DNA from 2 places in the Nonomuraea bangladeshensis genome. Region 2 is predicted to be linked to the other one. Evidence: riboswitches for the same ligand, from Rfam matches in the RefSeq annotation. Region 2 holds a riboswitch; the other holds the start of a gene.

Region 1 (4,380 bases), on a different contig from region 2:
ACGCGACGTGAACAATGGACACTATGAACTCGCTCATGCTCAACACCGACGGCGTGCAGATCCCGCAGCTGGGGTTCGGCGTCTGGCAGGTCCCCGGCGACGAGGCCGAGCAGGCCGTGCGCACCGCGCTGGAGGCCGGCTACCGGCACATCGACACGGCCGCCGCCTACGGCAACGAGGAGGGCGTGGGCCAGGCCGTGCGCGCCTGCGGGCTGCCGCGCGAGAAGGTGTTCATCACGACCAAGCTGTGGAACGGCGACCACGGCCGCGCCGAGCAGGCCTTCGACGAGAGCCTGGCCCGGCTGGGCCTCGATTACGTCGACCTCTTCCTCATCCATTGGCCGGTGCCGCGGCAGGACAAGTACGTCCAGGCGTGGAAGGCCCTGGAGAAGATCTACCGGGACGGCCGGGCCAGGGCGATCGGGGTGTCCAACTTCACCGTCCCCACGCTCACCCGGCTGATGGAGGAGACGGGCATCACGCCGTCGATCAACCAGATCGAGCTCCATCCCTACCTGCAGCAGCGCGAGATGCGCGAGTTCCACGAGGCCAACGGCATCCTCACCGAGGCGTGGAGCCCGCTCGGCCAGGGCAGGGGCCTGCTGGACGATCCGGCGCTCGCGGTGCTGTCGGGCAAGTACGGCAGGACGCCCGCCCAGATCGTGCTCCGCTGGCACCTGCAGCTCGGCAACGTGGTGATCCCGAAGTCGGTCACCCCGGCGCGCATCAAGGAGAACATCGACGTGTTCGGCTTCATCCTCGACACCGAGGACATGGCCGCCATCGGAGCCCTCAACCAGGGCAAGCGCCTCGGGCCCGACCCCGACACCTTCAACGCCACCTGAACCCTCTACGATCTCGCCTTGTGCGAGATTTTGCGTGGGGCATAGCGGCGACCGGCGGCATCGCCCAGACCGTGGGGACGGCCATCGCGGCCGAGCCGGGCATGCGGGTGGCCGCCGTCGGCTCCCGCGACCTCGGCCGGGCGCGGGCGCTGGCCGCGACGCTCGGCGCGGAGTCGGCGTACGGCTCCTACGAGCAGCTGTGCGCCGACCCGGCCGTGGACGCGATCTACGTCGCCACGCCCCACGCCCAGCACCTCCCGGTGGCCGCGGCCGCCATCGCGAACGGCAAGGCCGTGCTGTGCGAGAAGCCGCTCGCGGCCAGCGTGGCCGACGCCGAGACGATGGTGCGCCTGGCGCGCGAGGCGGGCGTCTTCCTCATGGAGGCCATGTGGATGCGGTTCAACCCGCTGATCCGCATGATCGCCACCGACGAGCGCTTCGGGGAGATCCGCTCGGTGCAGGCGTCCTTCGGCTTCGCCCATCCCTATGACGAGGCGCACCGGCTGTGGGCTCCCGAGCTGGGCGGCGGCGCGCTGCTCGACCTCGGCATCTACCCGTTCGGGCTGGCGCAGCTGCTGCTCGGCATGCCCGAGAGCCTGCGCGTCACCGGGGCGCTCGCGCCCAACGGCGTGGACGCCGAGGCGGCGGGGCTGCTGACGTACTCCGGGGGGCGGCACGCCGTGGTGGCGACCTCGTTGCTCGCGCACTACCCCAACTCCGCCCACGTGGTCGGCACGGGCATGCGGGCGGACATCCCGGCGGCGTTCTGGGCGCCGGAGCGGATCGTGCTGTCCGCGCCCGGCATGGAGCCCGAGGAGCATCTGCTCGATCCGGCCGACAACGGCTACGCGGGTGAGGTGCGCGAGGTGCGTGCCGCGGTGGCCGAGGGACGGACCGAATCGGCGATCATGCCGCTTGACGAATCCCTTGCCATGATGGGGCTGCTGGCCGACGCCCGGCAACAACTGTCCTGACCAGCCCTTTAGGGATTTGTCATCTCCTTGCCATGTGTATTACCTTATGGGGCGTCTCAGGGCATACGTCCGTTTTGTCGGAGTATGTCTGACCATCGCAAGTGAAAGAACATCACAGGATCGTCCTGTGACCGCTGAATCCGCCACGCGCGGAACCGGGGACCCACGTCCTTTGGGGTGAATCGGCACCACGTGCCGTAGGGCAGCTTCCACGTCCGAACCCGTCAGCTAACCCGGTAAGCGGCATGGAAGCAAGGAGTAACCCCCTCGATGGCCAAGCACGGCTTCACCGCTGCCCGAAAGATGAAGATCGCTTACGCCGTCCTCGGCACGGCCGTGGCCGCCGCCGCGCTCGGCCCGCAGGCCGCGAACGCCGAGACCGCCTCGGCCGCAGGACAGCACAGCAGCACCGTCAAGAGCACTGTCAAGAGCACCAAGAACCCGGTCGACCACGCCGCCCAGCGCTCCCGCGCCGACGAGAACAAGATCCAGGTCACCGCCGACCAGGTGCTGTCCATGGCCCGCTCCCAGGTGGGCACCAGCGAGAACGCCGCCGGCGGCGGCACCCCGTACCAGCGCTGGTACGCCGACTCGAAGCGGGCCGCCGAGACCATCGCCCGCGACGGCGGCACCCCCGCCGGCTACCTCAACGCCCCCTGGTGCGCGATGTTCGTCTCCTGGGTCGGCGAGAAGACCGGCGCCCGCCCGCAGATCGGCTGGGACGCCTGGACCGTCGCCCACGCCAGGTGGTTCAAGAACAACGACCGCTTCGGCACCGTCGCCAAGCCCGGCGCGGTGGTCTTCTTCTCCTGGAGCGGCAGCAAGGACCTCGACGCCATCAACCACGTCGGGTTCGTCGAGAAGGACAACCAGGACGGCACCATCTCCACCATCGAGGGCAACACCGGCAACGGCAAGGTGGAGGAGCGCGTCCGGCCGAAGTGGCAGGTCGTCGGCTACGGCTACCCCGAGTACGCCTCCTGACCTCACCCACGTACGAGCGCGCGGCCCCATCGCCCGGGGACGCGCGCTCGTCGCGTGTGCGGCCCCGCCCGCGTCAGGGCGTGGGCTCCTCCAGCAGCCGCAGGCTCTCGCGGGCCCACTCGGCGCGGGCCGTCGCGACCGCGATCTGCCCCGCGAAGACGTGCGCCTTCAGCGCGGCGATGCGGTCGTGCTCGGCCGCCGGGCGGTTCTTCAGCCGCTCCTTGAGCAGGGGCGTGTCCTTGGCCAGCAGCGCCTCCCTGTGCGCCCGCCACTCGGCGGCGAGCTGCTCCTGCTCGGCGATGAACGCCTTGAGCACCGATGCGGCCCGGTCCGGCTCGATCATGTCGAAGAACAGCGCCTGCAGGAAGAAAGCGTCCCGCGCCGGCGGCGGGGTGTGGGAGGTGCCGAGCCAGGCGCGCAGCTCCGCCAGGCCGCGTCCGGTGATGGAGTAGACGGTCCTGCTCAGCCTGGTGCCCCGGATCTCCTTCTGGCCCTCGATGAGGCCGGCCTGCTCCATCTGGCGCAGCGTGGGATAGATCTGGCTCTGCGGCGCCGACCACACCCAGCGCGGGGCGGCCTCGAAGAAGCGGGTCAGCTCGTACCCGTTCATGGGGCGCGCCTCCAGGACGCCGAGCAGCGCGTGCTGAAGCGACATGCCCTCCAGCATAGGGAGAGCATGATCCGTTCCTCTAGAACAGGTATGGAGATACATGTATTGTCCTCCCTGTCTTCGGGAACGATCTCGCGAGGAGGCGGGCGGCGGTGCGCACGGCTGAAGCCGGACCCTTACCGGAAGAGCACTTACGGACCGAGCTGGCCCTGGCCGGGCGGGCGCTGGCGGCGGCGGGGCTGGTGACCGCGTTCGGGCACGTCTCGGTCCGGACCGGCGCCGACCGGCTGCTCATGACTCCACCCGTGCCCCTCGGCACCCTCACGGCCGCGTCCCCGTACGCCGAGCTCCCCCTCGACGCCGCCGAACTGCCCGGCGGAGCGCCGCGCGAGGCGTGGATCCACGTCGAGATCGCCCGCGCCCGCCCCGGCACCGGCGCGATCTGCCGGGCACAGCCGCCTGCCGCCACCGCGCTCGCCGCCGCCGGGGTGCCCATCCGGCCACTCCACGGGCAGGGCGCCTTCCTCGGGCCCGAGGTGCCCGTGCTCGACGACGCCGTGCTCGTCCGCGACCGGGCCCGCGGCCGGGCGCTCGCCGACCGGCTCGGCGACTCCCCCGCCCTGGTCATGCGGGGCAACGGCGCGGTCACCGCCGGCGCGAGCGCCGGCGAGGCCGTCGCCCTTATGTGGGTGCTGGAGGCCAGCGCCCGCATGAACGCCACCGCCGCCGCGGCCGGAACCCCCGTCCCCCTCACCCCCGCCGAACAGCGGGCGTGGCGGTCCGCCGCGCCCGAACTCCTCGCCCGCATCTGGTCCCACCTCCGGGAGTCGTCATGATCGAATTGACGGACATCGCCTACGTCCGCTCCGGCGCCGCCGACCTGGACACCGCCGTGCGCTTCGCGGTCGACGTCGTCGGCATGGAGCTCACCGCCCAGGAGAACGGCGTCGCCTACCTGCGCGCCGAC
Region 2 (4,380 bases):
GTCAAGCCGGGCCTGCCGCTGGCCGAGAAGCTGGGCCGGGTGTTCACCGCGCTGGCCGGCGAGGTCGCCACCAAGCTCGACGTCGAGGTGCGCGGCGAGATCGCCTCCCAGGACGTGCGGGTCATCGAGCTGGCCGCGCTCAAGGGCGTCTTCGCCGACGTCATCGAGGAGCAGGTCACCTACGTCAACGCGCCGCTGCTGGCCAAGGACCGCGGCGTCGCCGTCGAGCTGATCACCAGCTCCGAGAGCCCCGACTGGCGCAACGTGGTGACCGTCCGTGGCGTGCTGGCCGACGGCCGCCAGGTCTCGGTGTCGGGCACGCTGTCCGGTCCCCGCCAGATCACCAAGATCGTCGAGGTCAACGGCTACGAGATGGAGATCGAGCCGACGGCGCACCTCGCGTTCTTCACCTACGCCGACCGTCCCGGCATCGTCGGCGTGGTCGGCCGCCTGCTCGGCGAGCACGGCGTCAACATCGCCTCCATGCAGGTGGCCCGCGACGTCAAGGGCGGCAAGGCGCTCATCGCGCTGACCGTCGACTCGGCGATCCCGGCCGACATCGTCGACCAGATCGTGGCCGAGATCGGCGCCGAGAGCGGCCGTTCTGTGGACCTGGAGGACTGACACTCCCCGCCTCGCGCGAAAGGCCGCCGCCCGGATCGGGCGGCGGCCTTTTCGTCGTCTCAGCTGTCTCAGCATGCGGGATGCTAGGACATCCAACGAGATTCCTCGGTTAACGTGGAAGCACATGCGCCAGGTGCTCGTACTCATTACCTGCCGCGGCGAGGCCTGTTAGGGCAGGTCGGCGACTCGCCGCGGTGAACGGCGTCGCGTCGGCCGGTAAGTCCCTCCCGTCAGTAACGCCTCCTCGCGAAACGAGTTGACGATCATGTACGAGATGTACGCCTGGAACCGTGCGGAAGACCACAAGGACGAGGCCGCCGAGGCCCTGCAGACCGCGCTGGACCGCCGCGACAACGGCGGCGCCCCGCAGGAGTCCGGCCGGTAGGGCCCCGGCTCGCACATCAGGGACGTCGGTCAGAGCACCGACGCGACGGGCATGGGCGGTGCCGGCTCCTCCTGCCGCTCCGCCCACTCCCGCACGCCCTTGCGGTCGGGCCGGACGCCGCCGACGAAGACGCTTCTGCGCCAGCTCGACAGCTTCTCCTCCTTGATGACGTCGCCGGTGCGGGGCGCGTGCACCATGTAGCCGGGCCGGGAGATCATCCCGACGTGGCCGAGGTTGCTGAAGAAGACCAGGTCGCCGGGCTTGAGGTGGTTCCAGGAGACCTTCTTGTCGAATGCCGCGTACTGGTCGGCGGCGACGCGGGGCAGCTGGATCCCCGCCTTCTGGTACGCCCGGAGCATGAGGCCCGAGCAGTCGTAACCGCCCCTGCCGGTCCCGCCCCATAGGTACGGGATGCCCTGTTTTTTCAGGGCGAAGTTCAGTGCGATCTTCCAGGCGGGCCTGCTCTGCCGATCCCGGATCTTCTTGAGTTCCGGACCGGTGAGCGTGGTGGTGAGTGCGCGCTGGTCGAGGGTTTCGGCCTTGGGCGCGCGGCCGGGGTTGTTCTCGTCGGGGGTGGATGCCTGGGCGGGGGAGGCGAGCACGGCGAGGCCGGTCGCGCCCGCCGCCACGAGAATGGCGATGCGAGACAGGGGACTGTCCTTCCATACGGCCGACCGGGTTAGCTGACGGGCTCGGGCTTGGAAGCAGCCCTACGGCGCATGCCGATTCGCCCCTGGGGGAGAGTGGGTCCCCGGCTCCACGCGAACCGCCGCGTGGATTAGGCAGGGCACGGACGCTAACGAATCAGTCAAAAGATCGCAAACCTTCACAAATCGGACTTTTCTGGAACAGTCCGAAAAATGAGACCGAGTGTTCGTCAGGCGAGACGAGCCGGTAAGGTACCGGCATGGAGTCGCGTAACATCCGCTTGGCCGTCATCCCCGGCGATGGCATCGGCACCGAGGTCGTCACCGAAGGGCTCAAGGTCCTCGAAGCCGTCGGCACGAAGATCGAGCCCACGCACTACGACCTGGGCGCGGCGCGATACCACCGCACCGGCGAGACGCTGCCCGACTCGGTGCTGCAGGAGCTGCGCGGCTACGACGCGATCCTGCTCGGTGCGGTGGGCGACCCCAGCGTGCCGCCGGGCATCCTGGAGCGCGACCTGCTGCTGCGGCTGCGCTTCGAGTTCGACCACTACGTCAACCTGCGCCCGGTCAAGCTCTTCCCCGGCGTCGAGACCCCGCTGGCCGACACCACGGCCGAGGACATCGACATGATCGTGGTCCGCGAGGGCACCGAGGGCCTCTACGCGGGCACCGGCGGCGCCATGCGGCGCGGCACGCCGCACGAGATCGCCACCCAGGAGTCGCTCAACACCGCCCACGGCGTCGAGCGCGTCGTCCGCTACGCCTTCGACAAGGCCCAGAGCCGCCCGCGCAAGAAGCTGACGCTGGTCCACAAGACCAACGTCCTCACCTACGCCGGCGACCTGTGGCAGCGCACGGTCAACCGGGTGGCCGAGGAATACCCCGAGGTCAGCACCGACTACTGCCACATCGACGCGGCGTCGATGTTCTTCGTGACCCAGCCGGGGCGCTTCGACGTCGTCGTCACCGACAACCTGTTCGGCGACATCATCACCGACCTCGGCGCGGCCATCGCGGGCGGCATCGGCCTGGCCGCGAGCGGCAACATCAACCCCGAGCGCACGGCGCCCAGCATGTTCGAGCCGGTGCACGGCAGCGCCCCCGACATCGCGGGCCAGGGCAAGGCCGACCCGACCGCCACCATCCTGTCGGTCGCCATGCTCCTCGACCACCTCGGCCTGAGCGCCGAGGCGGCCAAGGTCGAGCAGGCGGTCGCCGACGACATCGTCGAGCGGCTGACCGGCTGGACCGGCCGCACCACCTCGCAGATCGGCGACGACATCACCGCGCGAGTATCCGGCTAGGGCCGCCTAGCCTCCCCACGCGCCTGGCGGTCCGCACCCGGATCGCCAGGCGCTTTTTGCTGTCCGAAGTGGCCGAATCGCCCAACGGCAGCTTGTCATCCCATATGGCGAGACAATAGGAAGTACTAGCTGCCTTCGGGCAGCACTGCCGCGCTGTAGCGGGTCCACGGACCCTCAGGATTCGGTAGATTTTCGCGAAATCGCAGAGAGAAGGACCATCGTCATGACCATCGCTCAGAAGCTCAGCTTCGACGTGCAGCTATCCGACCACGCTCGCACCGCGGCCGAGCGGGAGCAGGTACTGACGAACCCCGGATTCGGGCAGTCCTTCACCGACCACATGATCATCATCGACTACACCGAGGGGCGCGGCTGGCACGACGCCCGGCTGGCGCCGTACGGGCCGCTCTCGCTCGACCCGGCCACCGCGGTCTTCCACTACGCGCAGGAGCTGTTCGAGGGCCTGAAGGCGTACCGGCAGGCCAACGGCTCCATCGTGATGTTCCGCCCGTACGCCAACGCCGCCCGCTTCAACCGCTCGGCCGCCCGCATGGCCATGCCCGAGCTGCCCGAGGAGACGTTCGTCGAGTCGCTCGAACTCCTCGTCCGCACCGACGAGGAGTGGGTGCCGACCACCGAGGGGCACAGCCTCTACCTGCGGCCCTTCATGATCGCCACGCAGGCGGGGCTCGGGGTCAACTACCCGTCCAGGACCTACTCGTACATGGTCATCGCCTCGCCGGCGGCGTCGTACTTCAGCGGCGGCGTCAAGCCCGTCTCGGTGTGGCTGTCCACCGAGTACACCCGGGCCGCCCCCGGCGGCACCGGCTTCGCCAAGTGCGGCGGCAACTACGCCGCCGCCTTCGTCGCCCAGCGCCAGGCCGTCGAGAACGGCTGCGACCAGGTCGTGTGGCTGGACGCCCAGTCCCACGAGTACGTCGAGGAGATGGGCGGGATGAACCTGTTCTTCGTCTTCGGCAACAAGCTCGTCACGCCCGCGCTGACCGGCACCCTGCTCCCCGGCATCACCCGCGAGTCGATCCTGGAGCTGGCCGGCGACCTCGGCCTGGAGACCGAGGAGCGGCTCATCTCGGTCGACGAGTGGCAGTCGGCGTGCGAGTCGGGCGAGCTGACCGAGGTCTTCGCCTGCGGCACGGCCGCCGTGGTGACCCCGGTCGGCTCGGTCAAGGGCGCCGACCGGGCCTGGACGGTCGCCGACGGCACGCCCGGCCCGGTGACCATGCGGGTGCGCGAGGAGCTGGTCGGCATCCAGTACGGCGCCCGCCCCGACGCCCACGGCTGGGTCCACAAGATCGCCTGACCTCGGGGACCCGCGCCCGTCTCAGTGCTTGGTGATCAGCGTCATGCCGTCGGCGACCGGCAGCATGAGCACGCTCACCCGCGGGTCCTCGATCAC

The links. A riboswitch is a leader RNA that binds a small molecule or an ion and turns the genes downstream of it on or off. The one in region 2 is predicted to bind cyclic di-AMP.
Region 1: it holds a riboswitch for cyclic di-AMP, as region 2 does, so the genes downstream of both, ABD292_RS35345 (CHAP domain-containing protein) here and ABD292_RS08230 (C40 family peptidase) in region 2, are expected to answer to the same signal.

The regions. Positions count from the first base shown of each region.
Region 1 is NZ_BAAAMV010000011.1:47,650-52,029, forward strand. Features, by position in the region: gene ABD292_RS35335 (aldo/keto reductase) at 24-845, shown strand; gene ABD292_RS35340 (Gfo/Idh/MocA family protein) at 866-1,819, shown strand; cyclic di-AMP (ydaO/yuaA leader) riboswitch at 1,942-2,077, shown strand; gene ABD292_RS35345 (CHAP domain-containing protein) at 2,090-2,803, shown strand; gene ABD292_RS35350 (PadR family transcriptional regulator) at 2,877-3,458, opposite strand; gene ABD292_RS35355 (class II aldolase/adducin family protein) at 3,566-4,249, shown strand; gene ABD292_RS35360 (VOC family protein) at 4,246-4,380, shown strand, end outside.
Region 2 is NZ_BAAAMV010000003.1:11,973-16,352, forward strand. Features, by position in the region: gene serA (phosphoglycerate dehydrogenase) at 1-624, shown strand, start outside; gene ABD292_RS08230 (C40 family peptidase) at 1,039-1,638, opposite strand; cyclic di-AMP (ydaO/yuaA leader) riboswitch at 1,663-1,804, opposite strand; gene ABD292_RS08235 (3-isopropylmalate dehydrogenase) at 1,917-2,963, shown strand; gene ABD292_RS08240 (branched-chain amino acid aminotransferase) at 3,187-4,284, shown strand; gene ABD292_RS08245 (O-methyltransferase) at 4,306-4,380, opposite strand, start outside.